DNA from 4 places in the Pseudoalteromonas sp. SR45-6 genome. Region 1 is predicted to be linked to each of the others. Evidence: predicted binding sites of a transcription regulator. Region 1 holds the regulator's gene; each other region holds the start of a gene.
The links. The regulator LexA, encoded in region 1, represses DNA repair genes until DNA is damaged. The targets are predictions, from matches to a motif close to TACTGTATNNNNATACAGTA.
Positions count from the first base shown of each region.

Region 2: H5158_RS06070 (YebG family protein) is a predicted target of LexA. The motif match lies at 3,714-3,733, and genes of this name have one in related genera.
Region 3: uvrD (DNA helicase II) is a predicted target of LexA. The motif match lies at 3,279-3,298, and genes of this name have one in related genera.
Region 4: H5158_RS09880 (SulA-like leucine-rich domain-containing protein) is a predicted target of LexA. The motif match lies at 6,842-6,861, and genes of this name have one in related genera.

Region 1 is NZ_JACJDM010000017.1:37,812-46,083, forward strand. It holds gene H5158_RS09700 (transmembrane cytochrome oxidase associated protein) at 1-253, opposite strand, end outside; gene H5158_RS09705 (SURF1 family protein) at 250-990, opposite strand; gene H5158_RS23675 (DUF2909 domain-containing protein) at 1,003-1,317, shown strand; gene H5158_RS09715 (cytochrome c oxidase subunit 3) at 1,217-2,092, opposite strand; gene H5158_RS09720 (cytochrome c oxidase assembly protein) at 2,128-2,655, opposite strand; gene ctaD (cytochrome c oxidase subunit I) at 2,655-4,253, opposite strand; gene coxB (cytochrome c oxidase subunit II) at 4,253-5,395, opposite strand; gene lexA (transcriptional repressor LexA) at 5,817-6,434, opposite strand; gene H5158_RS09740 (hypothetical protein) at 6,509-7,303, opposite strand; gene H5158_RS09745 (PaaI family thioesterase) at 7,425-7,868, shown strand; gene H5158_RS09750 (hypothetical protein) at 7,865-8,245, opposite strand.
Region 2 is NZ_JACJDM010000008.1:87,621-95,892, forward strand. It holds gene H5158_RS06055 (VacJ family lipoprotein) at 1-97, shown strand, start outside; gene H5158_RS06060 (EAL and HDOD domain-containing protein) at 165-1,388, opposite strand; gene putP (sodium/proline symporter PutP) at 1,767-3,278, shown strand; gene H5158_RS06070 (YebG family protein) at 3,349-3,663, opposite strand; gene H5158_RS06075 (ComEA family DNA-binding protein) at 3,925-4,221, shown strand; gene H5158_RS06080 (DUF6170 family protein) at 4,238-4,540, opposite strand; gene dsbB (disulfide bond formation protein DsbB) at 4,540-5,052, opposite strand; gene nhaB (sodium/proton antiporter NhaB) at 5,217-6,800, opposite strand; gene fadR (fatty acid metabolism transcriptional regulator FadR) at 7,234-7,947, shown strand; gene H5158_RS06100 (peroxiredoxin C) at 8,218-8,272, shown strand, end outside.
Region 3 is NZ_JACJDM010000041.1:1,585-9,856, reverse strand. It holds gene cysQ (3'(2'),5'-bisphosphate nucleotidase CysQ) at 1-252, opposite strand, end outside; gene nudE (ADP compounds hydrolase NudE) at 245-817, opposite strand; gene yrfG (GMP/IMP nucleotidase) at 879-1,529, shown strand; gene H5158_RS16100 (dUTP diphosphatase) at 1,526-2,149, opposite strand; gene H5158_RS16095 (YacL family protein) at 2,331-2,699, opposite strand; gene H5158_RS16090 (hypothetical protein) at 2,811-3,035, opposite strand; gene uvrD (DNA helicase II) at 3,363-5,528, shown strand; gene H5158_RS16080 (GNAT family N-acetyltransferase) at 5,506-7,599, shown strand; gene H5158_RS16075 (ABC transporter substrate-binding protein) at 7,673-8,272, shown strand, end outside.
Region 4 is NZ_JACJDM010000018.1:176-8,447, reverse strand. It holds gene pabB (aminodeoxychorismate synthase component I) at 1-561, shown strand, start outside; gene H5158_RS09910 (CoA pyrophosphatase) at 567-1,160, shown strand; gene H5158_RS09905 (L-serine ammonia-lyase) at 1,260-2,636, shown strand; gene cysB (HTH-type transcriptional regulator CysB) at 2,696-3,673, opposite strand; gene H5158_RS09895 (hypothetical protein) at 3,991-4,749, shown strand; gene H5158_RS09890 (NCS2 family permease) at 4,772-6,064, opposite strand; gene H5158_RS09885 (sel1 repeat family protein) at 6,192-6,647, shown strand; gene H5158_RS09880 (SulA-like leucine-rich domain-containing protein) at 6,872-7,306, shown strand; gene H5158_RS09875 (YchJ family protein) at 7,347-7,826, shown strand.

The DNA of each region.
Region 1 (8,272 bases):
GAGCGATGTAGAGGTTCTCTAGTGCTTGTAACTGCTGTGCACAAGCTTGTTGGCATTGTGCTGGGTGATTTAAAGCAATAGTCCATTGTTTATGCTCCGTTTTTTTCCAATCTTGTAGTTTTATTTCCTGTTTTAAAAATTCCCCTTTATTACTCGATGCACTAGGTATCCACTCAAGCTTTAACGCCAAATACGCCAGTATTAAAGGCACTAAACAACAGCCAATAAATATTAATAACGGATTGTTTTTCATTGTAATTCCTTCTTTTTAAAAGCAAATACAGCAATAACAAGGCAGGCAATCGCAATCAATAACCATTGCACTGCGTAGGCTTGATGTTTTTCGGGGCTCATCACCACAGCTTGGTAATGCGGCGCAGCAATCTCATCCGCGATACCTTGCCGATAACCAATAAAGTCAATCATGTCGCGACCTGTTTGCTGTGAAAACAATGCTAAATCGATAATTTGTACGCGCTTGGGCCATGCTGTATCCGTCTTGTGTTGTGCATCTTGCAAAGTAAAGCCACTGAGCTTTCCTTGCTTTAATTGCACGGTCATTGCCAAAGGAGTCGATGGTAGGTTTATACTAGGGAGTTGCTGGCGAGTAAGTGGTGCTTTAACCCAACCCAAATTCACCAACAGAGTTTGCTTACTTTGCTGTAAACGCAGCAAGGTAAGTACATCGTAGCCAACCTGACCTTGGTAAACTTGATTATCTAACAACCAATATTGCTGCGTATCTAGCACTCCAGAGATACTTATCTGCAAGCCCGTTTTATTCCAATCACTAGGCAGTTGCTGCATTTGCTGCCAGCTCATTACTCCCTGACTTTGCAGGGCTGCTATTTGTGTTAATTGCTCAGTTTTACTTTCAGCTCGCTGTAATTGCCAATACCCTAGGCGTAAACATACCAATACCACAATGGTTACCACGCAAATGGTAATAATTGAGCTAAGCTTTTGTTTACGCCATAAAATTAACTGCATAAAGGTGACCCAGTGATTATTAAAATTATTATCGTACTGTTGCTACTATTTATACTTTTTAACTTGTTCCGTGCCTTATTTATTATGGTATCGGGTAAAACAGATGGACGGCCTATGTCTCACTATTTAGGCCGTCGTGTGCTGTTTTCTGTTATCGTCTTAGTAATTGTTATTGCAGCCCTTAAACTAGGTTTCATCCACAGTAACTCATCACCAATTGATAAAGTTACAGCACATATACAAACACAAATAAACACAACCACACCACATCAACAAAATGCCAATACCAAGCTGCGGCTTGAAACGCAAAATGTTTATCTGGGCTAAAGTGGCCCTTTAAAATACGGATCAGCATGACTAATAATAAAATAGTTCCTAAGGTCACATGCATGCCATGAAAGCCGGTTAGTAAAAAGAAAGTATTGCCATATACGCCAGCATCTAAGGTCAGTCCTAAATCCTGATAAGCATGCATATACTCTACGACTTGCAGCCCTAAAAAACAGACCCCTAATAAGATTGTCAGTGCCATAAATACTTTTAATGGCCCACGCTTATTGTTCTCCATGCCTACATGAGCAAAATGTAAGGTAACCGACGAGGTTAGTAATATTAATGTGTTGATCAGCGGCAATCCCTGCCAACCCATAGCCTGTGTCGTACTACCACCAGGTGTAGTAACTAATGGCCAGATTGCTTCAAAAGTAGGCCACAGTACCTCATTGGTCATGGCATTATTTCCGGCGCCGCCAAGCCAAGGCACAGAGATCATCCGGGCATAAAAAAGGGCACCGAAAAAAGCCATAAAAAACATTACTTCAGAGAAAATAAACCAGCTCATACCTTGACGAAACGAGCGATCCATTTGCGCTGAATATAAGCCTTGATCAGACTCTTCAATGACATTTTTAAACCAGCGAAATAGCATAAACAGCAACACACCAATTCCTGCGTAAAGCACATAATGGCCAGCACCACCGCCGCTGCTTGCTTGCATTACGGTAAGACCTGCACCAACAGCAATAAAAAACATCGCAAATGCGCCAACTATTGGCCACGGACTTTGCGCGGGAACATAATATTTTTCGTAATTTTTATCCATTTTGTTTGCTCCTAATTAGCTATTAGCTTGGCAACCTAATTACTAGCCACTACCTGCCCGCTAATATCAAACACGGTATAAGACAAAGTTAACTCTTCAACATCTTCAGGTAATTGCGTATCAACATAAAAAAGCAGTTTAAATTCCACTTCTTCACCTGCTTTCAAAGGTTGTTGATCGAAACAAAAGCAAGCCATTTTATGCAAATACTTAGCTGCTTTGCCTGGAGACACCGACGGTACCGCTTGCATAACTTTATCTTCATTACTGGTATTTTTTGCTCTAAACAGCACTTCGCGCATAGCTCCGGGCTTTACTAGCACACTATACTCATGTGATTGCACCTCAAATGGCGCTCCACTTTGCGCATGAGTTGTGAAGCTTACGTCGATTTCTCGTGCCTCATTAACACTCGTACTTTGCTTTGCTTGCTCTAACGAAGGCTTACCATTAAGGCCTGTTACATCACAAAAAACGTCGTACAACGGCACCAAAGCAAACGCAAAAGCGAACATGCCAAGACATATTAAAACTAAGCGCTTAAGCAGTGGTGCATGACTCATTACTTAATCTCCGGTGGCGTTTCAAAAGTATGATAAGGCGCAGGCGATGCCACCTCCCATTCCAAACCCTCAGCACCATCCCACACTTTGGCGGGCACTTTATCGCCGCCTCGTGCACACTTAAATACTACAACCACAAATAACAATTGTGATAAACCAAAAGCAAAGCCACCAATACTAATAATCGCGTTAAAGTCTGCAAATTGCAGTGCGTAGTCAGGAATCCGGCGTGGCATACCGGCCAAACCAACAAAGTGCATAGGGAAAAACAATACATTCACGCTCACTAACGACAACCAAAAATGCCATTTAGCCAAGGTGATATTGAACATATTTCCCGTCCATTTTGGCAGCCAATAATACGCCCCGGCCATAATTGAAAATATCGCCCCAGTCACTAACACATAATGAAAATGCGCCACCACAAAATAAGTATCATGGTATTGAAAATCAGCAGGAGTAATCGCCAGCATCAACCCAGAGAAACCACCTAAAGTGAATAACACAATAAACGCAATACTAAATAACATAGGCACTTCAAAACTAATCGAACCACGCCACATGGTGGCTACCCAGTTAAATACTTTGACCCCAGTTGGCACCGATATCAGCATAGTGGCATACATAAAAAATAATTCGCCAGCAACAGGCATACCTGTGGTAAACATATGATGCGCCCAAACTATAAAGCTCAGTAAAGCAATCGAAGATGTGGCATATACCATAGAGGCATAACCAAATAATTTTTTACGTGAAAAGGTCGGCACTATAGTCGAGATAATGCCAAAGGCTGGCAGTATCATAATGTACACTTCAGGGTGACCAAAAAACCAAAATATGTGCTGGAACATCACCGGATCACCGCCCCCAGCAGCATCAAAAAAGCTGGTTGCAAAATACTTATCAGTCAATACCATAGTCACAGCACCGGCCAATACCGGCATCACAGCAATCAATAAAAAAGCGGTGATAAGCCATGTCCACACAAACAGCGGCAGCTTCATCCAAGTCATACCTGGCGCACGTAAATTAACGATAGTTACAATCACATTGATTGCGCCCATAATTGAACTAATACCCATGATGTGAATAGCAAAAACAAATAATGCGGTATTATCGTTACTGTAAGTTGTTGACAGTGGTGCATAAAAAGTCCAGCCAAATGCCGGGCCACCACCTGGCATAAATAGGGATGCCAGTAAAATAATAAAAGCAAAAGGTAAAATCCAAAAGCTCCAATTATTCATCCGTGGTAATGCCATATCTGGTGCGCCAATCATGAGTGGTACCATCCAGTTAGCCAATCCTGTAAAGGCCGGCATAACGGCACCAAAGACCATGATCAAGCCATGTACTGTGGTCATTTGATTAAAAAAGTGAGGCTCTACTAACTGTAAGCCAGGTTGAAATAACTCTGCGCGGATCACCATCGCCATGGCGCCACCAATTAAAAACATCGTCAACGAAAAAATTAAATATAAGCTTCCGATATCTTTATGGTTAGTAGTATAAAGCCAGCGTTTAAAACCTTTCGCAGGATGATGATGTCCATCATGGTGTGCAGCTTGATCATGTTGTTGCTCTGTTACGCTACTCATTATTTAGCCTCCGAAGTTGCATCAATCGCGGCTTGTATCTGACTCGGTTGAATTACATCCCCAGTGTCATTGCCCCATGCATTACGCTTATAGGTGATCACAGCTGCTAGCTGCTTGATTGATAACTGCTTGTCAAATGCTTGCATAGCGGTACCTGGGCGACCATGAAGCACGACATCAATATGATCTTTAATATCTCCTAATACTACCGGACTGCCTTTGAGCGCAGGGAAAACCCCCGGTAAGCCCATACCTGTTGGTTGGTGACACGCAGCGCAACTGGCCATATAGACTTGCTCGCCGAGTGTCATTAATTCTTCTTTTGGTAATGTTTGATCTAATAAGGCAGCATCAGCAATTGCAGCGTTTGCTTTTGCCTGCTTAGCTTCGCTCAGCCAGTTTGCAAATGCTTGCTCAGATTTAGCTTCAACCACCACAGGCATAAAGCCATGATCCTTTCCGCATAGTTCTGCACATTGCCCTCGATAAATGCCCTCTTCATTAATTCTGGTCCAAGTTTCATTGATAAACCCAGGGTTAGCATCTTTTTTCACTGCAAAATCAGGCACCCACCAAGAATGAATAACGTCGTCTGAGGTCATTAAAAATCGTACTTTTTGATTAATTGGCAACACCAAAGGTTTATCAACTTCAAGCAGGTAATTAGGGTTTTTATTTGCAAGATTAGTTATTTCATCTTGAGGTGTAGCAAGCATTGAATAAAACTCAACATCTTCACCCATGTACTCATAATGCCATTTCCATTGAGAACCAGTAATTTTAATGGTGAGATCAGCTTTACTAGCATCTTCCATTGCAATCAAAGTTTTTGTCGCAGGAATTGCCATACCAATTAAAATCACAAACGGGATTGCCGTCCAAAGGATTTCAACTTTAGTACTTTCATGAAATTGGGCTGGTTTTGCCCCTTTAGATTTACGGTGGTGGATCAGTGCCCAAAACATCACGGCGAACACGATGACCCCAATCACACAACATATAATAAATATTGTCATGTGCAGCTGATAAACATCATTACTTATATCTGTTACGCCCTTACGCATATTAAACTGGCTATTAGCCAATACTTGCTGCGGTAGAACAAACAATATAAGCCACAAGGTAGAGCTCAATTTACCCATGTGACGGCTCCTTTAAATGCTATTGCAAAACGCAAAGCGAAAAGGCGGCACAGCTTTATTCGCGCCAATTCGTTATTTTTTATTGTTACTGAATATTAACGCAACCCTAAATTATGCTATTGAGCAAAATTGTTAGACTTTTAAAGTAGCTGTTAACACAGTGTATTAACCAATTAGTTAAAAAATGAACAATTAGCAAGTTTTAAGAGCAATTAAATTCTTTTTTGGTGCATAAATAACAGCTAAAAATCAGCGCGTTATTTTGTAATTAGGGATAATATTAGAGGGCTAAAAGTAGCTGGTAAGTAGATTTGATAGGGCTTAGGACGCTATAGCTAAGTATAAAATCTAGCCATTATAGCGGTAAAAAATTAAATGCACCAAACTTCACCAATTTGGTGCAAAATATAGATCAAAAAATTTACATCCAATCAGCGTTGCGGATCACCCCAACAGCCAACCCTTCAATATTGAAAGATTCATGTTCAAGATCCACTTCAATCGGTGAAAATTCATCATTTTCAGCATGTAAAAAAACTTTTTTACCTGCTTTTTCAAGGCGTTTTACTGTTACATCGTCATCAACACGGGCAACCACCACCTGGCCATTTTCAGCAACTTGAGTGCTGTGTACAGCCAATAAATCGCCATCCATAATACCAATGTCTTTCATACTCATGCCTTGCACACGCAGTAAAAAATCAGCAGCCGGTTTAAACAAGAGTGGATCTATTTTGCAATGACTTTCAACATGCTGCTCTGCCAAAATAGGCTCACCAGCGGCAACTCTGCCTATTAGAGGTAAACCAAGTTGTTCCGGCTCATCCTCTTCAACTAACTGAATACCTCGACTGGCACCGGGCTTCATTTTAATAACGCCCTTTTTCGCTAATGCCTTTAAATGTTCTTCCGCTGCATTAGCACTTTTAAAACCTAACGTTTGCGCAATCTCAGCACGGGTTGGCGGCATACCGGTATCTTTAATAAAAACTTTAATAAGTTCGAGAATTTGAGCTTGGCGATTCGTTAATGGGCGCATACAACTGGTTTTCCATACAGTACATTTAACTGTGAGTATATACAGTTATCTGAAAATCGCAAATATAAATTGGCTTAAAATCGCGCCGTTAATAACAAGCTCATACTATTTAAACCACTTCCAGAATCAAGCGCAGATCCAAGACCAAACTTTAATGCTACATGTTGATTAAACCAATATTGCGTTTGCAGTTCATAGTTGTCTTTTAGATTTTTCTGATTACGAATATTAGCAACGACTCCCACTGACCATGCTTGATTTACATAATAAACCGCCTGCCCCTGCACATAACGATAACGCCCTGCCAATTGCTTTAGCTCTAAATCCCAACCTTGATTGCTAACTATATTTGTCCAACGAACATAAGGAGCATAAGTCCATTCAACCGCGACTCTTTCATTATCTTTGCCAAACCACATATCATGGCGCTCTAAGCGACTGTAATATATATTGAACCCTAGTTGTAACTGCTCATTCATTTGCTTACCAACAGCGGCACTCACTAAATAATCAGTATTTTGCCAATAGCTATTATCCTCACAGAGGCGCTGCGCGCTGGCACTAATAACTAATCCTGCGGGACCATAGATGGCAGCATCGGCATTTAAATAGCTAAAATCATCATTAGCAAACCCACCAATAGCATAATTATTGACTTGATTTAAATACGCTTTTAGCTCGTATGGACCAGTCAACGATTCAAGATCTTGCGCAAAATATCGATACCGTGCGCCTAAAAAAGATTCATCTAAACCAGCTAAATCGGTAAAACCAATATCGAGTTGATGTTGGGTACTAGCAACAGCCTGCGGCTGAGCAACAAGGCTCATTAATAATATTGCACCACATCCAAATACCTTTACTTTCATCCTTAAGATCCATTAACAGTTAGATAATATAGGTACATTTTATCTATTTTTATGATCTTAACTGTAGGAAAATGTTTAAAAGTGTAGACTGATTTAGTAAATAACTTAGTGAGGTAGACAGATGAGTATTTGGTATCAACCGATCACCCTAGCACAATGTAAGCAACTTGATGACGGCATAAGTGGTCAAGGCACATTGATGAAAACCATGGGCATTGAAATAAGTGAAATAGGCGATGATTATTTAGTAGCAACGATGCCCGCGATCCCAGCTCATCATAACCCTATGGGTATGGTGCATGGCGGCGCAAATGTTGTACTTGCAGAAACGGTGGCGAGTTATGCTGCAAACTTTGCTGTTGATTTTACAAAGTTTTATTGTGTTGGCCAGGAGATCAATGCCAATCATCTAAAAGCATCACGTAATGGTATATTAACCGCGATAGCAGCACCACTACACTTAGGCAAGCGTACATCCGTATGGGAAATAAAAATCACCAATAGTCGTGGAGAACTGTGCTGCGTATCAAGAATGACCGCAGCAATTGTAGAGCGAAAAGGCTAACTTGAAAGTGGATAAATTGTAATTTCAATACCTGCGCCAATAGCAGAAATACGCAATAAAGTATCGGCACTGAGCGCTTGATTAAAGCATTTTGGCGAAGTGCCTGATTCAAAGCCAATATCAAAGGTGCGCTTTGAGCATGATAACCACTGCTTTAATGCATTGCGTGAGCAAGATTCAATTAACTCACATAAGTGGTTAATCGCTTTATCTGGTGAGATAACGTCTTCATTAGACTCAATACGTGCTAGTTGACGGTACTCATCTTTATCGTAATGCAAAACCACAGCACTTTTTTTTAAGTCTGCAACTAACAAACTAATATCTTGCTTTGATTCAAGCTCTAGATCTACATTTAAAAATTGAATTTCCGACATTGTTTCATTTTTACCCTGCGTTAATAA
Region 2 (8,272 bases), on a different contig from region 1:
TTACTTTCAACGTCAGTTATATGAGTTGTATGATGGTAATCCACCGGTTGAAAAAGAGCCCGACGATTTTGATGAAGACTTTTTAGAAAGCCTTTAATGTGTATTTTCAGGTTAAATAAAAATGCCAGCGTCTAAGCTGGCATTGTTATTTACGGTATTATTTATTATCCTGCCAGCACTTTCATTTGTTCATTAGCCCAGTTAACGGCATCATGATACGCATCTGGCACTTTACCAGCGCCAAGACCAAGCTCATCTTTAATCGCGTTTGCACCTTGCCAATTGGCTTGTTCGTATAATTTTACTAAGCGCAGATATTGTGCCAGTAAACCTTGATCCTCTAATAATGCTAACTTTATGTCGTTGGATAATGGTAGCTTTTTCATCACGCTTTGCATATCTTCATCTAATATGGCATCCATTAATGACATCATACCGGTTAAAAAAGCCATGCCCGTATCTTTGAGTTTATTATGGTTTATAGCTAGCAACTCAGTAAAGCGTGCTCTGGTTAACGATAAGCGTATTAACTCTGCGGGTTTATCACCAGCAACTTGAGCTGCAAACAACAAGGATAAAAACTTTTTAATTTCTGCTGCACCTAGCACAATTAGTGCTTGTTTGATGGTGCTGATCTCAGCTCTGCGCTTAAATGCCGCTGAATTACTATAACGTAATAATTTATAAGAGAGGTTTACATCTCGCTCAAATACGTCGGTAATTTTCTTTAAATTGACTTCAACAGTGGATGTCTCATAAAGCAGCTCGGCAAGAGCTATCTCTGATGGCGGCAAGGTTTTACTTTGCACCATTTCTGGTTTGGAAAAGAAAAACCCCTGAAAGTAAGTAAAGCCAAGATCTAATGCTAATTGATACTTTTCGTAGGTTTCTACCTTTTCTGCTAATAATTTTATATGCGGATAAGGTTTAATTTCTTCGATTATGGTGTGGATAGTGTCAACGTCACAATTGATAAAATCTATTTTAATAATATCAATAAAAGGATAAAAATGACGCCATACAGGCTGGTGAATATAATCATCCAGCGCGAGCGTATAACCTTTTTGTTTTAAGTCTTTGACGATCGCGAGCAAGCGTTTCCCTGGTTGAATTGTTTCGAGTATTTCTACAACAATCTGATCTTTACCAAGCAGAGTTGGGTAGCCTTTTTGTAATGTTTCAAGCGTAAAGTTGATATACGCTGGTTTATTATCGGTGAGATCTTCTAAACCAAAATTGAATTGACTACCTTCAATTAGCCGAGTGGTTGCCTCGTCACCATCAATATCAGGGAATACATTATCAACGCCATCACGAAAGAGTAGCTCATACCCTACAAGTTGTTTGTTTCGATCTAAAATTGGTTGGCGTGCAGCATAAAAATACATAAACAGCGGGTCCACATCAGTTAAGCGATTACTTGGGCAATATAAGATAAAACAGCATAAATAGCATTAATTATATTTAGAATATCAATGCTATAGTATTAATTAATTGATACATCATCGATCTAATCCTAAGGTAATTAAGTATTAATTACCATGTTCTGTAGTTAAATAATTAACCATCAGATAAAAACAACTCCACCTTATATCATTACTTGGCTACCTCAGTAAGTGGAGTTATTCACCCTTTGCGTGATATAGTCAAGTTCTAGGTTGGTTTTTACACCAATAATGACTTTATATAGTATTGATTTATGAGTCATTATTAGGATTGAAAGCCAGGTTTTAACTTCAGAGTTGGAGGCGAGTTTGGAAACTGGAATGATTATTTCTTTAGCTGCGTATTTTATCGTAATGCTAGGTATTGGCTTGTACGCTTATAAGCAGTCTACCGCCGATGTGTCGGGTTATATGTTGGGTGGCAGAAGTTTATCACCAGCTGTAGCTGCACTATCTGCAGGTGCATCGGACATGAGTGGTTGGCTACTTATGGGTTTACCCGGTGCTATGTATCTATTTGGCTTAAGTAAAGTTTGGATTGCGATAGGTTTAGTACTTGGTGCTTGGGCAAACTACTTTTTAGTCGCGCCAAGGCTACGTGTCTATACTGAAAAAGCGAATGACTCGATTACCATCCCAGATTACTTTGCTAATCGTTTTGCTGATAATAAAAATATATTACGAGTCATCTCGGCAATCGTGATCATCGTTTTCTTTACACTTTATACTTCTTCAGGCGTTGTCGCTGGCGGTAAATTATTCGAAAACTCATTTCAGATGAGTTACGAAACAGGGCTTTATGTGACAACCGGAGTCGTCGTACTCTATACATTGTTTGGTGGTTTCTTAGCTGTTAGTTTGACTGACTTTGTGCAAGGTTGCATTATGTTTGTCTCGCTACTTGCTGTACCTATTGTTACTTATACGATGCTAGACCAGCCAGTGTTAGACACACTTGCTAATGCCAGCTATGACTTGCTGTTAAGCGCTCCGAAAGAGAGCGAAGTCCACTCGCTTAATATGTTAGATTGGTTTGCTGGTGGTTCAACTATCGCTATTATTTCTGCAATGGCATGGGGCTTAGGTTATTTTGGTCAACCGCATATCATAGTACGTTTTATGTCAGTACGGTCAGTGAAAGATATGCCAACTATGCGTCGTATTGGTATGTCGTGGATGACTTTATCAGCGATTGGTGCAGTGTTAACTGGACTATTTGGTGCCGCTTACATGATCGAAAATCAAATGCTGATTGACGATAAAGAAACTATATTCTTAGTATTATCTGAATTGGTTTTCCATCCACTTATTGCCGGCTTTTTACTTGCTGCTATTTTAGCTGCGATTATGAGTACTATTTCATCTCAGTTATTGGTTTGTTCAAGCTCTTTGACTGAAGACTTCTATAAAATTTATTTAAACCGTGATGCATCACAAACCGAGCTGGTTTTAGTTGGGCGAATTAGTGTACTACTCGTTGCATTATTTGCTATTTATTTGGCTTATGATCGCGATAGTTCTATTTTAGATTTAGTAAGTAATGCATGGGCTGGTTTTGGGGCTGCGTTTGGCCCGTTAGTATTACTTAGCTTGTATTGGAAGCGAATGAATCTACAAGGTGCGATCAGTGGCATGGTTGTGGGTGCAGGGACAGTGTTGATCTGGATATACGCGCCAATCACTATAAATGGTGAGAGCCTCAGCAGTATCATTTATGAAATTATACCGGGCTTTATACTTGCAACAATTGCAATCATTACAGTGAGCTTATCAACAGCGCCACCAAATAAAGAGATCACCGAATTATTTGATGAAGTTGAACGAGGGCTATAACGGGTAGTAATTTTTATAACTAAAAAAGGGCAATTAATTGCCCTTTTTTAGTAAGTTAACTTGTAATTTTTTAGCTTGCTTCTTTATCTGCGCTGGCTTTAATCGACGCTACATTTTCTTTTTTTACTTTCGCCGTAGGTGTTTTCTGTATTGCCTCTTTGCCGCCTTTAAGTACATTCATAAAGTCGTCTTTACTTTTAGCAATCTCAAGTGCGAGCGATTCGATTTGTTGTTCGCTTAGTGGCACATCAACTTTCTCAAGCATAACCTCAAGCGACTCTGCTATATCAAGCATTTTGTCATACGCGTCAGCTTCTTTTTTAGTAGTAAACGTCATACGCTCGACTCCGTTTCTCTCTACAACATATTTAACAACAACAGCCATGATTTCTCCTGCCAATTTGCTTGGTGAATAACAAGTTCACCTTGATTGATTACTGTTTTTATGTACAGTAATTGTTTATTGGTCTTTTTGCAAGTGAACATTTTTATTTTTTACTACTAGGATTTGACAAAGAGGTACAACTTTACTTTATTTAAATAGTCGCACTTTTTTAGTATGACTTTATTTGGAGGTAGTCCAAAAGTGAAGGCATTAAAATCAACTATTAATTGAGTCCACGTATGGATATCATGGAGGAGAAACATGAAGTTTTTAACTTTAATAGTGGTAGTGCTTGGCTTAGCTATTTCATTGCCTAGTAGCGCAGCTGTAACTAAAACAGAGACTGCTGAAAGTATGAAGAAAGTTCAGTTAGTCAATGTGAATCAAGCAACAGTCGAACAGCTTACTCAGCTGCCGGGTATTGGTAAATCAAAAGCGCAAGCGATAATTGATTTCCGTACCAAGCAAGGCAAGTTTAAGTCTGTTGCAGATTTAGCGCAGGTGAAAGGTATTGGCGAAAAATTAGTCGCTAAATTGGATGGCAAAGTTACATTCTAAAAATCAGCAGGGCGAATTATTCGCCCTGCTCAAATTGCTTAATAGCGTGCCTTAAATAGCGTTTAGAGAATTGAATTTCGACTGGAGTGGTTAACAACGGGTAGCTTAACCCGGCCAGAAGTAAAGCTGGAAGTAACAACCAACCTTCAACATACGCTAATGATAGAAATACTGGGATCAATAAAACCAGCTTTATAATACGCAAACTGATTTTTTGCATTGGAGTTAACATACTCACTGCAATCGCAATTATTTGCTGACGTTGACGTATTTTAAACGATTTTAATTGCGTTACTTGACTTGAAAATAATGCCATCATCACAGCGACTTTTTAATTATTAAACGACTTGCTACAACGGCCATTAGTATCAGAGTAAATGCGGCAAAAATGATCTCCATCCACGCCGGCATACTTAGCCCTGCAAATTGCCAATCGATGTTGCCACAGTCACCTGTTGCAGCAAAAAAATGTGGCATCCATTCGTGCAATGGTAATGGGAAATTAGGTTCGAATTCACAGCTAAACGCAAAAGGATCGGTGGTAGTTTGCATATCGATATGTTCGCGTGCAATTAAATAACCCCAAATACTGGCAACTGCCCATGCAGAAAATGCTGTTAGACGGCATATTACATTCGTGGGTTTAATTGCACCGAGTAACCCTGCGGCTAATAACCCCAGCATGGCAGTACGTTGGTAAATACACATAATGCATGGCTCTAAGCCCATTTGATATTGAAAAAACAATGCGATTACTTCAAAAATAAAAGCACTAAAAGCGAGCAGTAACCAAGCACTGCGCTGTTGGGCTAAATTTGCTAACCAAGTCATAAAATATCCAATCTATAATTTGTAGATGAATTATGACTTAGTCATTAAACTAGGCGCAAGGATAAATATGATTTGTAACAATAAAAAAGCTGCCGAAGCAGCTTTGTTTTTTACTCTTTAACCTAAATATGGGTTAAGGGATTTACTGTCCAGAGTTTGGATATTTAATGCCCTGAACTTCCTATACTTTGTAAGCTTGCGCTGTGGTGTTCAATCCAACCCCATTGATAGAGTAAATCAGTTACCTCACTAAGCCCTAGATATGTAGAGCTTAAACCAACAACCGTAAGTACAATGGTATAGGGAAGTGCCATATAAACCATACGCCCGTAAGATAAACGTAATACGGGAGCAAGTGTTGATGTTAGTAAGAATAAAAATGCAGCTTGTCCATTCGGTGTGGCTACACTTGGTAAGTTAGTACCAGTATTAATTGCTACTGCTAATAAATCAAATTGGTCGCGACTAATTTGTCCTGCTTTTAAAGCCGCCGCTACTTCGTTGATGTAAACAGTGCCAACAAACACATTATCACTGACCATCGAGAGTAGGCCATTAGCGACAAAAAACATAACTAACTGTAATTGCCCTTCAAATGTCAGTACCCAAGTTATTACAGGAGTAAATAAGTGTTGATCAATAATTACTGCAACGATTGAGAAAAATACACATAACAGTGCAGTAAACGGCAATGCTTCTTCAAACGCTTTTCCTAGTTGGTGTTCTTCGATTATACCAGCGGACGCAGTTGCAAAAATAATCACGGATAAGCCAATTAAGCCAACCGTGGCAAGGTGTAAAGCTAATGCAATGATCAACCATACAGCAATAAATGACTGAAACATCAGATTAACTTTATCGCGTTTAGTGCGTTTGTTATCGAGCTCTTTTGCGTGATCAGCAAGTATTTGATGAATCGGTTCTGGTAACTTTGCGCCATAACCGAAGGTTTTTGTTTTTTCGAGTAATATTGTAGTAACAATACCAGCGATGAATACAGGCATAGTAACAGGCAACATACGCAAGAAAAACTCCCCAAATTGCCAGCTTGCTCGTTCTGCAATAATAAGATTTTGTGGTTCACCCACCATAGTACAGACTCCACCAAGCGCGGTACCAATCGAAGCATGCATTAATAAGTTACGTAAAAAAGCTCGAAATTCTTCAAGTTCCTGACGATTAACTGGGCGTACTTGGTTATCATCGTTAATGTCATGTTCACTAGTGGAGTCTTTCCCTGAGGCGACTTTATGGTAAATACTGTAAAAGCCCATAGCGACAGCTATGACCACCGCCATTACTGTAAGTGCGTCTAAAAAAGCAGAAAGAAATGCTGCAGAAATAGTAAATGCTAAGGAAAGTACAGTTTTGCTGCGAACTGATACCACCAAGCGGGTGAAAATATAGAGTAATAAATCTTTCATAAAGTAGATACCTGCGACCATAAAGATCAACAGTAAGATTACATCTACATTTTGAACAATTTCATGCTCTACTTGCCCGGCAGTTGTCATGCCTATAAACAGTGCTTCAATTGCAAGTAAACCACCTGGTTGCAGTGGATAACATTTCAGCGCCATCGCGAGAGTAAAAATAAACTCTAAAACTAATGCCCAACCAGCCATATAGGGATTGATATGAAATAACACAGGGTTAATAGCTAAAAAAGCAATAATTGTGTATTTATACCACTGTGGGGCAGAGCCTAAAAAATTCTTAAAAATTGCATTGAAAACACTCTGTTGCATAGGTGTTCCTTATTATTGTACATTTAAGTATAACTGTTGTTGGTTAAGTTAATTCAGTCTAGCCGTGGTGTAAACAAAAAAGCTATAAACAACATCACGTACCTTTTATCCATTTAATATGCCGCGCTATATTAAGTGTAGCTGAAATAGCGAAATGGGTATTTTTATTCAGTCCGTATAGTGTGCATAATGAAGTTAAATGTCTATTACTCTTTGTGGTCAATCCCTTCAATTTAGTATAAAAGAAAGCGACACTGAAAGAGTGATAAATTAGCCTGTATCCATTTTAAAAACGTGGCGAGAGTAGAGGCTTAAGCCTGTCGTCGTGGGTGAATTAATGAAGTGACTTTACTTGTTAGTTTGGCTTCATCTGGTACAATCAGTCAGTTAATCGTTTAAAGTAATGTTATGTGGTAACTCAAGTGGGAATTGAATGAGAATTTTTAAAGCGAAAAGCCCAGCAGGGTTTGCCGAAGAGTACATTGTTGAGTCAATTTGGAATGGTGATTTTCCACCAGGTTCTATTCTTCCCGCTGAGCGAGAGTTATCAGAATTAATCGGTGTTACTCGTACAACCTTACGTGAAGTACTGCAGCGTTTAGCGCGTGATGGTTGGTTAACAATCCAACACGGTAAACCGACTCGAGTAAATAACTTTTGGGAAACCTCAGGACTTAATATTTTAGAGACCTTAGCGCGTCTTGATGAAGATAAAATGCCCGAGTTAACCGACCAGTTACTTTCTGCGCGTACTAATATTAGCGCTATCTATACTCGCGCTGCCATTAAACTAGCACCTGATCGCGTGATAGAAATTCTTTCAAAAAGTGATGAACTTGAAGATAGTGCACAAGCTTTCGCTGATTATGATTATAAAGTACATCATGAGTTGGCTGTTGCAGGTAATAACCGTATTTATGTACTTATTCTTAATGGTTTTAAGGGTTTTTACTCTAAAATTGGCTGTCATTACTTTTCAGATCCAGGCACGCGTCAGTTAGCGCGTCAATTCTATAAAGATTTAACCATACTTGCTGAGAAACGCGAACATGACGGCGCAATTTCAATGATGCGGAAATATGGTCATCAAACAGGTGAGATCTGGCAAAAAATCCGTGGTGATATGCCGGAAAATATCATGGATTAACTCTGCATTTACTGTGTAGTTATATCTATAAGGAGCCTGCATATGCAGGTTTTTTTTCGCTGTTATTAATGACAAACAGCGAGTGATACACCGCGTTCGTATTTTTCGATGAGTGACATCGGAAAATACGATTGTTATTTTAAGTCTTTAGTCTCTAAAATATTCTGATAATTATGCATGCTAGCCCTTGGTATTTATTTTTTAGATCCCATATTAAAGGCAAGCATTGCGTAAGCAATTAAAAGCAAACTCAAATATTTGGAGAATAAAATGGGTGTATTAGTAGGCCGCCAGGCACCAGACTTTACCGCTGCAGCAGTACTAG
Region 3 (8,272 bases), on a different contig from region 1:
TAACCAATAGCGCTGCCAATCTTGCCTATCTGCTAAAGCAGGGATTGGTGTTTCTTCTGACATAATAGGAATATCTGGCGCTAGTGCTTTTAATCCAGCAACTAACACATCGTTAGCGGCTAAATCGGCTTTAGTGACAGGTGTGTGATCTGACTTTTCTTGCTGGCCAATATCATCTTTCTTGTAAATAGCCATAATCGCAGCACCAGCGCTTTGCGCAAGCTCAATACATGGCTCAAGTAATTCAATCATTCGCAGCTCCTGATTCTAAATGCTTAGTTAATAATAGCAAAGCTGCAACGCTTCGTGCTTCGGTGAAGTCTGATTGTTGTAATAATGACTGCCAATCGGTTAATGGCCACTTAACAACCACTAATGGTTCTGGCTCGTCCCCAACTAAAGTTTGCGGATAAAGTTGTTGCGCAAACAATATGTGCATAGTCGCATTAAAGTAACTGGGTGCCATTGAAACCACTTTAAGTGGCTGAAGTTGCTCAGCACCAAAGCCAACTTCTTCTTTTAATTCTCGGTTTGCTGCTTGTTCTGGTGTTTCACCAGGATCAATTAAGCCTTTTGGGAAGCCTAGTTGATAATCATTAGTGCCAGCACAATATTCTCGTACTAACAGTAATTCATTATCAGCTGTTAATGGCACTATCATTACAGCCCCTCGGCCACCGCCGCGGATCCGTTCGTATTGACGCTGTTCGTCATTTGAAAATTTTAATTCAAGTGATTCCACCGTAAATAATCGGCTTTTAGCAACAACTTCGGTGCGAAGAATTTGTGGTGGTGTTGGGTGCTTTTTCTGTGTCATTGGCATTAATTTGCTATCATGGCAGTTAGTTCAATAATAAACCCTATAAGATGAAATTCCTATGTTAAATTGGTCAAAAATCGATACTGTGCTGCTAGATATGGATGGCACTTTGCTCGATCTCCATTTTGATAATCACTTTTGGCTGACAGTGATCCCTGAGCAACTCGCTATCGCAAAGAATATTAGTTTGGCACAAGCCCAAGCGGATATATTAAAACGCTATCAAGCCGTTAGCGGTCAAATCCAATGGTATTGCTTAGATTACTGGGAACAACAACTTAATTTACCTATTATGGAGCTAAAATATCAGCATCAGCACCTCATTAAAATGCGTGAGGATGTACCAGCATTTTTAACATCGTTGCGAAAAGCGGGTAAAGAGTTGATTTTACTTACCAACGCACACCCGGAAAGTGTCATGCTCAAGTTTGAAAAAACCAATATTGATAACTATTTAGATGGTGTGGTGTCGACTCATCAATATGGTGTGAGTAAAGAGCAGCAAAGCTTATGGCAGCAAGTACAACTCGATTTAGGTTTTGATAAGCAGCGTACGCTGTTCGTTGACGACAGTTTAGCGGTACTAAACGCCGCAAAAGAATATGGTATTGGCCATTTATTGGCGGTTGCAAACCCAGATAGTAAACAACCGCACAATGAAATCAGTGACTATTTGAGCGTCACTGATTTTCGTGACATGCTGCCTTAATTTTTAGGGTAGCGAGCCTCTAAGCCTTGATATACAAGCTTTGCAAAATCAGCATGTTCCGTATTCAGGCTTTTAACGACCTCAACTAAATGCTCGTTATCTTCTTTGCCATGCCATTCTTTAATGTAGCTACCATCTTTATAACCATGATCTTGGCGGAAAAAATTAAGCGTATTTTTACCTACATAGCCTCGATATAAATCATCAATATCCATACCTATTTGCGCCATACATCCAGCGAAGGCTGCGGCGTTAAAGGTTTTCTCAGCGACGGCTGACGCGGCGAGAATTTCTAACGTTTGTTTGAAATCATCAGCTTGTTGCGGTGCACTTAACTGTTGTTCCAACTGCTTAGCAAGCTCTAAATAACTGGTCTCACCATCAATGCGTAACGATAAACCGAAGTGAAAAATATCAACCAATTCTAAAATAACTTGCTCGGTATCTGGAGTTTGCTTTTTCCACCATTTCCAACCGTAATGATCAAGCATTTCAGCGCATTCAACCCAAATAGCGCGATACCATTCAAAGCCTTGGCTAAACCATTGATCATGAACTTTGGTGTTCATGGCATTTTGCATTTCTAGCATCACCACTAGTTTGTTTAAATTGGCAGACATATCTCTTCCAGTTACTATTTTAATTGCCGTAATAATACAGATAAATACTCTTCGATGAAATCGATTCTACGTACTGATTGTGGTTAATACGCAGAGGTCGCTAACACAAATATTGCCAATATAGCTAAGGGCATTTCATTACGCGGCACCCGAGGATATTTTGCTAACTGAAAACTGACGGCTACCTGCCTGTAGTAAATTCTTGCCATGAATTAATCAGGTCTACAAAATCTTCAAAACCACAGCCGCTACTTAAACCATTTTCTTCAAGCATCAGTTCATCGTCTTGATAAGCAAATAAATCTTCAGAGTCTTGATGCAAGGCATGGGCTTCAAAAATGGCTTCATCTTTATTTAAAATCAAATCAATTTCTTGACCTTGCAGTGTCAGCGGCTCGAAACTTCTAGCAACTGAGGCGATTAAAGCCTGCACCATGGCGATTTTATCTTTACCGATTTCTTCATTAAGCCAACGGCCAATAACAGCATGTTCACTGCTAATTTTGATACGTAAGCCACTGATTGGATCACGTATAAACTGGTATTCCATAAGGTTCCCTAAATACAACTAATGATCGGGATTATACCCTAGTCAGCTATGAATAAATAAAGCCAGATACAAAAATAGCGCTAAAAAGCGCTATTCTTTAAAGTGATACAGCTACCGATAAGATCTAAACCGCGCGGCATCAATGATTGCCCAAATATAGACGATCGGCAGTAATATAAAACCAATCGCAACATAAATAAGCGCGCCACTAATAACCCACGCTAGGAAGAAACCAATTGCCGCCATGATCCGGCCTTGAACTAACTGCCCTAAACCTGGGAAAAATATATTACAAATCGCTGCGATAACATTACCGCCTGAACCTTGCTCTGCCATGTTAACCTCAATTATTAATTTAATTTTATTCTTATCTACTTACATTCTTCATGCCAATTATTTAGTTATTAAAAATCAATATGTTAAAATCAACGGTAATACGAAGAACTAGCTAAAATCGTGATTTTTACTAAATATAAGTCAAATTGGCGATATCACTTCACACCATTGATCTAGCTTAGCTAAAAAATGACTATAAATGAATCATTAAGTTTTTAAAGCCTTTAGACTATGTATTAAATTAACTGGTTATAAAAACAGTATTTTATTTAGCCTAACAAAAACACCTGTTATACTGCTTTTAATATTGATTGAAAAGGCGTGATGATGGACGTTTCAGAATTACTCGACGGTTTAAATGATAAACAACGGGATGCAGTTGCAGCCCCACTCCAAAATATGCTGGTGCTTGCTGGCGCAGGCTCTGGGAAAACTCGAGTACTCGTTCATCGTATCGCATGGTTAATGCAGGTTGAGCAAGCCTCCGCTTATAGTATTTTTGCAGTAACCTTTACCAATAAAGCAGCTAAAGAAATGCGCACGCGCGTTGAACAAGCCCTTCAAGCACCAGTAGGTGGTATGTGGATTGGTACTTTCCATGGCTTATCACACCGTATTTTGCGCGCCCACCATCGCGAAGCAAACTTACCAGAAGCGTTTCAAATTTTAGACTCTGATGATCAACTTAGAATGATCAAACGCTTATTAAAAGCCATGAATATTGATGACAAAAAATGGCCTGCAAAACAGTTTGGCTGGTATATCAGCGCCAAGAAAGATGAAGGTCTGCGCCCCAAAGATATCCAAGCTTACGACATCAACGAACAAATGATGCTTAAAGTTTACACCGCTTATCAAGAAGCATGTGATCGAGCAGGATTAGTTGATTTTGCCGAAATCTTATTACGTAGTTTTGAAGTACTAAAAAATAATCCAACCTTACTACGTCACTACCAGCAACGTTTTGCCCATATGCTAGTAGACGAGTTTCAAGATACCAACACCATTCAATATGCATGGCTTAAATTATTAGCCGGCGATACCAACAGCATCATGATCGTAGGTGATGATGACCAAAGTATTTACGGTTGGCGTGGTGCTAAAATTGAAAACATTAAGCGCTTTTTGACCGATTTTAAAGCCGAAACTATTCGCCTTGAACAAAACTATCGCTCTACTGCCACGATTCTAAAAGCGTCTAATGCACTTATTCAAAATAACTCAGACCGAATGGGTAAAAGCCTCTGGACTGATGGCAATGATGGTGAACCTATTTCTGTTTATGCCGCTTTTAACGAATTAGACGAAGCGCGCTTTGTAAGCAGCAAATTACGCAGCTGGTTAAACGCTGGTAATGCCCTACAAGATGCGGCGATTTTATATCGTAGTAACGCGCAATCGCGGGTACTTGAAGAAGCGATGTTACAAGAAGGCTTGAAGTACCGAATTTACGGCGGTATGCGCTTCTTTGAACGTCAGGAAATTAAAGATGCACTGGCATATTTACGGCTCGTAGGTAATCGTCAGGATGATGCTGCATTTGAGCGAGTGATTAACACTCCTGCTCGTGGCATTGGCGATAAGACCTTAAGCCATATTCGCGATTGTGCGCGTAGCGAATCATTACCATTATGGTACGCCGCCAAAGCCATCGTAGAACAACAACATTTATCAGGACGTGCGGCGACGGTTGTTACTAAGTTTGTTGAACTGGTAGAACATATTGAAGATAAAATTGGTGATCTCACTTTAGAAGAGCAAGCGAAATACGCTATTCAAACATCTGGTTTAATGGCGATGTATCAAGCAGAAAAAGGCGAAAAGGGCCGCGCTCGGGTAGAAAACTTAGAAGAGCTGATCAGCGCCTGTGGCCAATACGAACTCCCGGAAGATGAAGAGTTTAGCTCACCACTGCAAGGATTCTTGGCTTATACCTCACTGGAATCAGGTGATGGCCAAGCTGAAGAACATGAAGATGCAGTGCAAATGATGACGTTGCACTCAGCGAAAGGCTTAGAGTTTCCACTCGTATTTATGGTTGGTGTTGAAGAAGGCATGTTCCCATCTCAACAAAGTAATGAAGAATCAGGTCGGTTAGAAGAAGAGCGTCGTCTTTGTTATGTCGGGATGACTCGTGCGATGGAAAAACTCTATATTAGCCATGCCGAGAGCCGCCGTCTTTATGGTCAAGAAAAGTACCACAGTCCATCACGCTTTTTACGTGAAATGCCTGAAGATTGTATTGAAGAAATTCGTATTAAAACTCAAGTATCGCGACCACCCGCAGCAGGACGATTTAGCTCATCAGTTAGTCATGCCGTATTTGAAGAAAGTGGCTTTAGCTTAGGACAACACGTATTACATGCAAAATTTGGTATGGGAACGGTTATTAATTACGAAGGCAGTGGCGCTCAATCTCGCGTACAAGTGAATTTTGATGACTTTGGTAGTAAGTGGTTAGTAACTGTTTATGCACGACTACAAGCCATTTAACTCGTTAATAAGTAATATCCTACCGCAAATTGCCTATGCTAAACATAGGCAATTGCTACTCATTACTGGCGAACAAAACTGGTGTTATCAACAGGCTAATGAGTTACTCAAGCAACTTTGCCATCCGCTTGTTAAGGTATTATCAACTAGTGGCGAACTCACTGACAGTAGCTGGCCTGAACATACTCATCAAATTCTTGGCCAAGAATTTCAGCATGTTATTTATGACGGTTTTAGTGGCTTAGTGCCAGACAAATTTGCCGCTCTTAGTGGCACTGTTCAGGCTGGCGGTTTATTTATTGTATTGTTGCCAGAACTTGATGATTTACACTATTGGTGTGACCCAGCACTGACCGCCTTTCAATCATTTGCTCAACAACAACAGCAGAGTTATTTTAACCAACGCTTGGCACGCTTACTCCAGAGTAATTTGTATCTGCACCTCAGCCAACAATCAGGCTGGCAAACGTTACCAGAAACAAGCCAGCTAGCAGGTAAAATAAACCTAACTGAACAGCAATTTTGCATCGAGCAAATCATTAGAACTGCCAACGGTAGAGCCAATCGCCCTTTATTGATCAGCGCCGATCGTGGCCGTGGAAAATCGGCGGCTTTAGGGCTTGCTGCTGCAACACTTAACGATAAAAAAATACTCATTTGTGCACAGCAGTTTAACGCCCTACACAGCTGTTTTAAACACTTTGCCGCAGCACGAGGATTAAGCTATCAAACTCGGGATAAACAACTCGCCAACTTGCATTATATCGCACCCGATCAATTACTAAATGAACTACCTGACTGTGATGTATTGCTGGTTGATGAAGCTGCTGCGATCCCAGTACCATTATTAATTAAAATGCTCACGCATTATCCCCGCATTATATTTGCCAGCACTATGGTAGGTTATGAAGGGAATGGCCGCGGGTATACTTTAAAATTCAAACGTTACCTAGAGCAACATTATAAAAATATGCATAGTGTTACTCTAGAGCAACCAATTCGCTTCGCAGCGAATGATCCGCTAGAACAGCATATTTGTAATTTGTTAGCACTTGATGCCGATTATCAAGATATTACACTAGACCCCAGCGCTCTGCTCTATTCTGAACTGACTCCCCAACACCTTGCTGAAAATGAAGCACTACTGCGTCAAGTCATTGGGCTATTAGCATTAGCGCATTATCAAACTAGCGTGAATGACTTGCGCCACTTACTCGACGCGACAGAGCAACGCATCTTTGTATGTCAGCAACAAGGCGTTATTATTGCAGTATGCCTAATTGCGATTGAAGGCGGTTTAACCGCAGACTTGAGTCAACAGGTTGTTAGTGGTCAACGTCGCCCACAGGGGCATTTGATGGCGCAAACATTAGCACAGTTAAGTGCTAATGCTGACGTACTAACAAGGTTGTGTGCTCGTGTTGTGCGCATTGCTGTAGCTCCATCACAGCATAGTAAATGTATTGGCTCACAACTTATTGCTCATTGTGAACGGCAACTAGCATCGAGCTGTGACTGGTTTGGAGCCAGCTTTGGCGCTAATGCGAGCCTACTCAAGTTTTGGCAAATGGCGGGGTTTAGTTTAGTTAAACTAGGCTTTATGCAAGATAAAGCGACTGCAGAACATGCAGCTCTTGTGGCTAAAAGTTTAACTGATCGCAGCTCGCTAATTAAAAATCTGAAAACTGATTTTCAATCAGACTTTGCATTGCAACTACTTGATCATTTCAATCAGTTAGATCAACAATTAGTCGAACAAGTACTGCGTGACTGTGCTCAACATAACGCTGATAACATCCAAGATACACGTCTAGCTGCATTACTAACAACAGATTACCAAATTTTTACCATCAAACCTTTATTATGGCGGACACTTTGGTGCACACCAAGCAGCTTATCTAATTGCGATGAAAATACCAAATGTCTTTTTATTAGACTAATATTACAAAACTGGTCATCACAAAAGGCACAAATAGTTTTACAGATCCGTGGTAAAAAATCACTCGATAAACTATTCAAACAGGCTGTTACTAATTGGTATGAACAATACTTACTTAAAAAATTACCTTAGCGTTCTTTTCTTCTTTTTATTTTCACATAGCAATTTCGCCTATGCCGAGAACAAGCCAGCGATAAAATTAGGCATGTCTACCGCGTTAACAGGACCTGCCAAACAAATTGGTGAACAACTTTACCTAGGTAGTAATATCTATTTTAACAAGCTAAATAAAAACGGAGGTATCAATGGAGCACACGTAGAATTAATAGTCGCCGACGATGGCTATGAACCAAAACGCGCAGTAAGTAATACTCGTCACTTTATTTATCGAGACAAAGTAGATGCGCTATTCGGTGCAATGGGAACTCCAACAAGCTTTGCTGTTTTACCAATCCTTGAACAACTGCAAATTCCATATTTAATGCCTTACAGCGGCGCTAAATTTTTGCATTATCAGCCAACAATTAATGTATTCAACATAAGAGCTAGCTACGATGATGAAGCTGACGAGCAAATAAAATACCTAGTCGAAGAAAACAATCACACACGTATTGGATTTTTAATTCAAGCAGATGAATTTGGTCTTGTAGTAGAATCTGGATTGCGAGAATCGCTCGCCAAACACAATCTAAAGCCAGTTAAAGTCGCGCGCTATCAACGAAACAGTAATGAGATAATGAGCGCCTTAGAAATACTAAAAGCCAGTGGTGCTACAGCCATTTGCTTAGTAGGTACATACAAACCA
Region 4 (8,272 bases), on a different contig from region 1:
CAGGTTGAAACCAAGCCAATCAAAGGAACGCTGCCACGGTGTCTTGATAAAAAAGAAGATGCGTTACAAGCAACTCGATTACAAAATTCAGCGAAAGATCGCGCTGAGAATGTGATGATTGTTGATTTACTGCGCAACGACTTAGGTAAAGTTGCCAAACCTGGTACCGTGCAAGTCCCGTCACTCTTTGCGATTGAAAGTTTTCCTGCAGTACACCACTTAGTCAGTACCGTGACAGCAAAGTTAGCTGACGATAAAACTGCGGTTGATCAGTTGTATGCTGCTTTTCCGGGAGGGTCAATAACCGGTGCACCCAAAATTCGTGCGATGGAAATCATTGAAGAATTAGAACCGCATCGGCGCAGTATTTACTGTGGTTCAATCGGTTATTTAAGCGCTTGTGGCAATATGGATACCAGTATTACCATCCGAACTTTAGTGTGTCACAAACAACATATTTATTGTTGGGCTGGCGGCGGCATTGTTGCTGATTCACAAGTGGATTTGGAATACCAAGAAACTTACGATAAAGTAAATAAAATCTTACCTTTATTGAAGTAACCTGTGTGAATAGCAAACAGCTTATGGCTCGTTTTCAGCTAACTGCGCCTGCCAATGAGTATATACAGCCAGCTGATAAGAGACATTTTAAACAACGTCCCCAACGAGCCAGTGCCGTTATGTTACCACTGATTGATATAGATAACAGCGCGCACATATTACTATGCAAACGCCCAATGTTCTTAAATCACCATCCTGGGGAAATTTGCTTACCAGGTGGTAAGCATGAGTTGAGCGATGCAAACTTACGCCATACTGCACTGCGTGAACTTAGTGAAGAGCTAAATATCGCCCCATCAAATGTCACTGTCATCGGTCAATTAGGCGATTACTCAACTCTTACCGGCTTTACGATTACACCGTTCGTTGGTGTATTAGCCCCAGATACACATTGGCATGCAGACCAAAATGAAGTGGCCGCCAGTTTTTTGCTGCCCGTCAGCGCACTCGCTGATGTAAACAATTGGCAACCCTTACCTTTTCATCGCTTTGGCAAAACGATTACTTTACAAGGTTTTTCAACTCCTTACGGACTACTTTGGGGAGCTACTGCTAGCATTATTAAAAACTTTACAAAACAGCTTGCCATACCAGTATAAATCTCAATTGCAAAGGGTTACAAGGGTACAATTACGCGTTATTATGTGCGACCGTTCAAAGGCAGCAATCGTGCTGAGTAAAAGTAGAGTAAAGTTATTATGATCAGTGCATTCGATATGTTTAGTATTGGCATTGGCCCGTCATCATCACACACCGTCGGCCCAATGCGCGCATCGCGTTTATTTGTTAACGAACTACAACAACAAAACTTGTTAACCGATGTCACCAGCATTAAAGTTGAGCTATATGGCTCATTGGGACAAACAGGTATCGGCCATGGTTCAGGCAAAGCAGTTATCCTCGGACTTGCGGGTTATGATCCGGAAACCATTGATGCCGATTTAGTAGACGATATTCTCGCTAAAATTGAAAATGAACAAGTGATCCACTTAAATCAAGTGCATCAAGCAAAGTTTCCAAAACAAGGAGCGATTGTATTCCACCGTCGTAAAACTTTGCCAAAACACTCAAATGCAATGGAGATCATTGCTTTTAAAGGCGACGAAAAACTCCATAGTAAAGTTTACTATTCAATTGGTGGCGGTTTTATTGTTACCGATGAAGAATTTGAAAACGAAAAACAAGCTGCGCTCACTGTCCGTGAAGAAAATCCAGCCCCCTTTCCATTTGGCAGTGCCAAAGAATTATTAGAAATGTGTAAGGAGTCAGGCTATAGCGTATCAAGCTTGATGATGAAAAATGAAAAAACCTTACGCACAGAAGATGAAATAAAAGATGAACTATTCAATATTTGGCAAGTAATGAAAGCCTGTATTGAACGCGGTATGCGCACCGAAGGAATTTTACCTGGTGGTTTGAAAGTTAAACGTCGCGCCCCTAGCCTGTACTTAAAGCTCAATATTGAAGTCAGCAATGACCCCCTACGCGCAATGGACTGGGTGGATTTGTTTGCCCTTGCTGTTAATGAAGAAAACGCTGCAGGTGGCCGTGTAGTTACAGCCCCAACTAATGGCGCAGCAGGTATTTTACCTGCGGTATTAATGTACTACCACACATTCATTAAAGAAATAGACCGCGATATTGCAACTCGTTATTTATTAACTGCCGCTGCAATTGGCATCCTGTATAAAAAGAATGCCTCAATTTCAGGTGCTGAAGTTGGTTGCCAAGGCGAAGTTGGCGTCGCATGTTCAATGGCTGCTGGTGCACTGACTGAAATTGTCGGTGGCAGTGTATTACAAGTAGAAAATGCCGCTGAAATTGGCATGGAGCATAACTTAGGGTTAACCTGCGACCCTGTCGGTGGATTAGTACAAGTGCCGTGTATTGAACGTAATGCGATGGGAGCTATCAAAGCAATTAATGCATCGCGTTTGGCTATTCGTGGCAGTGGCGAGCAAAAAGTATCATTGGATAAAGTTATTAAAACCATGCTTGATACTGGTAACGATATGAAAACTAAATATAAAGAAACCGCTCGCGGTGGCTTAGCTGTAAATATAATTGAGTGTTAAGTTTTATAGTCATTAAAAAAGCCGCAATATGCGGCTTTTTTGTTTTCAAAAGATTAAAGTCACTTAACCGGTAACTCTATATCTTCAAACAGCTTATCTACGTCATCTTGATTACGTAGTAAACTCGCTCGCTCAACCCGCTCTTTGGTCAAATGTGGTGCAAAACGCTCTATAAAATCATACATATACGTACGTAAAAAGCTGCCTTTTCTAAAGCCAATTTTAGTGGTGCTGGCTTCAAATAAATGGCTTGCATCAATACACACTAAATCGGTATCTGCAATTTGATCAATCGCCATTGATGCTACAACACCCACACCTAAACCTAAGCGTACATAGGTTTTAATCACATCGGCGTCAGTTGCTGTAAATACAATGTGTGGTTCAAGTCCCTGCGCATTAAATGCTTTATCAAGTTCTGAACGGCCAGTAAAACCAAATACATAAGTAATAAGTGGATACTGGGCAATATCGGCAACGGTCAGCGACTCTGCTTTTTTAGCTAGTGGATGGTCTTTTGCCACCACAATACTGCGATTCCAGTGATAGCAAGGTAACATTACTAAATCAGAGTATAAATGCAGTGCTTCAGTGGCAATTGCAAAATCAGCATCGCCTCGAGCAGCAGCATCAGAAATTTGCTGCGGCGTACCTTGGTGCATGTGCAATGACACCGCAGGGTACTTTTTCATAAATCCTTGGATCACACTTGGCAGTGCATACCGTGCTTGGGTATGTGTGGTGGCAATATTTAACTTACCTTGATCAGGTAATGTATGCTCATTTGCAACCGCCTTAATACCCTCTACTTTAGAAAGGATCTCACGGGAAATATTAATTATTTCAGTGCCCGCGCTGGTAACGTGGGTTAAGTGTTTTCCACTTCGCCCAAAAATCTGCACGCCCAACTCATCTTCCAACATACGTACTTGCTTAGAAATACCTGGCTGTGAGGTAAACAAACTTTCAGCGGTTGCTGAAACATTAAGTTTATGATTTTGGACTTCGACGATGTATCTGAGTTGTTGTAATTTCATGGCTGCATTTTTTAGTGTAGTTATACTGCTTATTTATAAATGCTACATCGCGTCAAGCCAAGTTTTTTCTGATTAACAATAGAAAAAGGCTGTCTGGAATCGTATTTATAAGGTTATTTGCTTAGGCTAGCATAATCCCTCGTCTTGAGGTAGCCATCTTTTGAGCTGACGCGCAAAATGAAAAAATATCATACGCAGATAGTAATAAATGATGAGAAAGTGAATTCTTTTTTACATAAGCCGCGCAAAACTATCCCGTTAGCATATATTTAATGTAAGATTAAAATTATTAGCTTGTGAAATTTGAGACCTAAACCATGATCGTTTCTATTATTATTATGTTGATTGTTGCACTGATTGTCATTGCCCTCTGGGTCAGTGCGGTACAACAGCATAAAGAGAAACAAGAAACAGAACGCCGTAAAGACTTAACCAAACAAAAAAAAATCATTGAAGAATCAGAAGATGTTCTAGTAAATAGCGCCAACATACCTATGTCAGAACATATTTTACGTATTCTGCAACGGCGTATTCATGATGCGTTAGCAGCAATGGTGCAGCTATCTCCTAATTCAAAAGAGTTAAAGAATCGCTTAAAAGAAGCCAATGAACGTTTAGGGAACTCAATCGACACCGCTAACTCAGAAAACTTAGTGTTACCCGATAACGACAAGCAATTAATAGCACTTATTCAAGGTATCAAGAAAGTACGTGCAGTGCTTCGCTCAGAGCATGGTAAAGGAAAAGTAGACAGCCAAATTTTTATTGCTGAAGACAAGCGCTTAGAAAAGCTCCAATTACGAATTAATATTGAAAGCCAGATTAAACGAGGTATCTCAGCGCGCTCTGCGAATATGGTCGGTTCTGCACGCCAATACTTTGAAAAAGCGTACGCAACTGTATCAGCAGTAGCTTATAGCGACGATTATATAACTACAAAACGCCAAGAACTCGAAGGTTATTTAGAAGCAATAAGCACCGACCTTAAAGCCTCCAATGCAACTGCACTGAAGAAAAAAGCAGAGCAAGAACAAGATGATTTAGACGTGCTTTTTGCACCAAAGAAAAAGTGGTAAACCACTTTTTCTTTGTATTAACTTAGGATAAAAACGCAAATTTTATCACAAACATCGCTGTCAATATCCACACACTGATGCTTACTTGTTCTCGTTTACCACACAATACTTTAACAGCTGTATAAGAAATAAAGCCCAGTGCAATGCCATGAGCAATGGAGAATGTTAGCGGCGTCATCAGTAATACCACACTCACTGGAATGGCATCTGTCATATCATCCCAATTTACAAACTTGAGGTTTTGTAGCATTAGCACCGACACGTATAAAATAGCTCCCGCAGTTGCATAAGCTGGCACCATTTTCGCCAAAGGTGCAAAAAACATCATCAATAAAAAGCACATTCCTACAACCACAGCTGTAAGTCCTGTTCTGCCACCCACAGACACCCCTGCAACTGACTCTATATATGAGGTTGTGGTCGAAGTGCCCAATACTGAACCGGCAATGGTTGCGGCACTATCAGCACTTAATGCTCGTCCTAAACGTGGCATATTACCTTTTTCGTCCGCTAAGCCTGCTTTTTGAGTTACCGCAACTAAAGTGCCTGATGTATCAAATAAATCAACGAACAACAATGCAAAAATGACGCTAAGCATTGACAACTCAAATGCCGCTGAAAAATCAAGTTGCATAAAAGTAGGCGCAATTGAAGGTGGCATAGATATCACGCCTTGATACTCTACCAAACCCAGACTTAGCGCGATCACAGTTACTAATAAAATACTGATCAAAACACCGCTTTTAAAATCACGATAAAGTAGCGCTGCAATAACAAAAAAGCTAAAAATAGCCAACAATGGACCGGCAGCCGTTATATCACCCAGCTGCACTAATGTTGCAGGGCTGGCCACAATGATCCCGGCATTTTTAAGCGCAATTAACGCTAAGAACGCTCCAATTCCTGTTGCAATGGCTTGCTTTAACACCAATGGAATAGCATTAATTATCCACTCCCTGACTTTGAACAAACTCAGGAACAAGAAAATACAGCCCGACATAAACACAGCCCCTAATGCTGCTTGCCAGGTATAGCCCATACCTAATACAACACCATAAGTAAAGAAGGCATTAAGCCCCATACCAGGAGCCAAAGCTAACGGATAATTTGCCCAAAAGCCCATGATAAAGCAGCCAATAGCGGCAGCAATACAAGTTGCCACAAACGCAGCACCTTGATCCATACCAGCTTCAGCCAACATAGCAGGGTTGACAAACACAATATAAACCATAGTAATAAAGGTAGTGAGACCAGCAATACATTCGCGGCGCACAGTCGAGTTGTGGTCGCTAATTTTAAATAACGCGTCGAGCATAAGTGAGTTTCATTTTAGATGACAATAATTGCGTGATTTTATCATATATTTCAAGAATAACAGGACAATTAACCTGATATTAGACTAAACTGAGCAGGTAAATGACAACAATAATATGTGTGGCACTATGACAGATACCTCGCCAATCGGCTTAGATTTAGAACAACAGTTAGAAAACGTATTATCGTTTATCACCCAACCGAGCAAAGCCCCACACAGTGCGGTTAAAGCTGATACTCCTGATAACACTGTTAATAAAGCCCTGTATTATTTAAAAAATGATCAACCTCCTCTCGCAGCTAAATGGATGCGCTTAGCTGCAATGTCAGGTAATCAGCGAGCCCAATTTTATCTCGGATTATTTTTTATCAAAGGCCAAGGCGTACCTAGTAGTGTTTTTCATGGCGCAGTATGGCTAAGTTTAGCCAGTAGCCAAGGCTATGAGCCTGCAGCAACTGCCTTAACTGATTTACGTAAACATCTAGCCACCCGCCGCTTTAAAGATGCCCAGTGTTATGCTGCAACACTGTATGAGCAAATACACCAACAGCAGTTTGCTCACCTGATCCCCAACTCACCTTGAAAAGGGACTAATCTACCCTTTTCATTAAAATCAATTGCCGCCTCAATGTAACTAAGTAATATATTGTTTTATAAAATATTATTTTATTTTCTGCATATTTCCAAAGCTGATGGTATCAAATAAATATAAAAATCGTTCAAAAAGATAGCAAAAAACACTTGCACACAAACACTGTATAAACTACTGTATATGAGTACTGTATAAACAACCAGTGAGTGAAACTTATGTTACAGCCAATTACCATCAGAACAGTTAAAAGCTATCAACAAGATAATTTAAGCGCATCAGTAAATTTGATTCAGATAGAAGATGAGATATCTGCAACTTTTGAACTTCTAAAGGTGTTACACCATTACAATAATAAAAACGCATGGACGTTACTGATTGCACCGGATCACGTACCAAGTAAAGCTTTACTCGATTCATGTTCTATTGATACCAGTAAACTATTAGTGATCAGGCAAAAGCATCTGGTTAATTTAGAGTATGTACTAAATTCTGCACTACATAACGGTAACTTTGCAGCGGTGATCACCTGGACAGACATTGTGAGAGACAATCAAATAGCTAACCTGTCATTAAAGTTAGATCAAGCCAGTGCAAAACTATACTGTTTTACTAAAACCCAACAAGCTACAGAGATAGCATTAGCACAATAAGCTGTTAAAATGCCGTTTTTTAATAAAGCGTATTTTAATTATGACCTCACTCACTGACAGTCTTTGCTTATGTGGCAGCGAACAAAGCTATAGCGATTGCTGTGAAAAATTGCATTTAGGCAATATACAAGCAACAAGCCCAGAGCAACTAATGCGCTCTCGCTTTGTTGCTTATGCCTTAAAAAATGCTAAGTATATTTACCAAACTTATGCACAAGAAAAACAAGCAGCAAACCCACTCAGAGAAATTGCCGATTTTGCTAATAGTTGCCGCTTTATAAAATTAGCCGTGATCAGTGCAGATCAGCAAGAGTACACTGGTTGTGTTGAATTTTGTGTTAGCTATTTTTATCAAAACTTGTTTTGCCAACTGCATGAAAAATCAAGCTTCATAAAAGAAGATGGCCAGTGGCGTTATCTCGATGGTGAGATCTTCCCTGTTGCAGATATAAAAATTAGCCGCAATGATGAGTGCCCGTGTGGTAGTGGTAAAAAATATAAAAAATGCCACAGCGTGTAACACTTTCTTAGAGTATAGTTTTTACCGTAAGTATTTATAAATAATCATAAATTCAAAAAACTCGCAAGCCAACGTGGTCTGTCTAAGTGCGATTAACTCTTTGTTGCTTAACCTAAATTTTGGTTCATGTATTTTCTAACGCATTGATTTATAGCACTAATATTACTTTTACTCTCCAGCCAAAATTTTCAGGGAAAATAAGGCGAATTTACGCGTCAATAGCATGCCTATTACAAATAAATTCAACGCAGTTAACATTGAAAAATAGCCGCTGGAGATAGATTTATTATCCGAAGCTCAGATTACTTCCGCCAGTAGAATAACGCGGTAGCAGTAGCGAGCCCACTAGGTTAAAAACCTCTTGTCACGATTAAATCACTCCTAGATTAAACAAATTTTAATTCTGAAAGGTCAACATACTCTAGTACTTCACAACAACACCTATA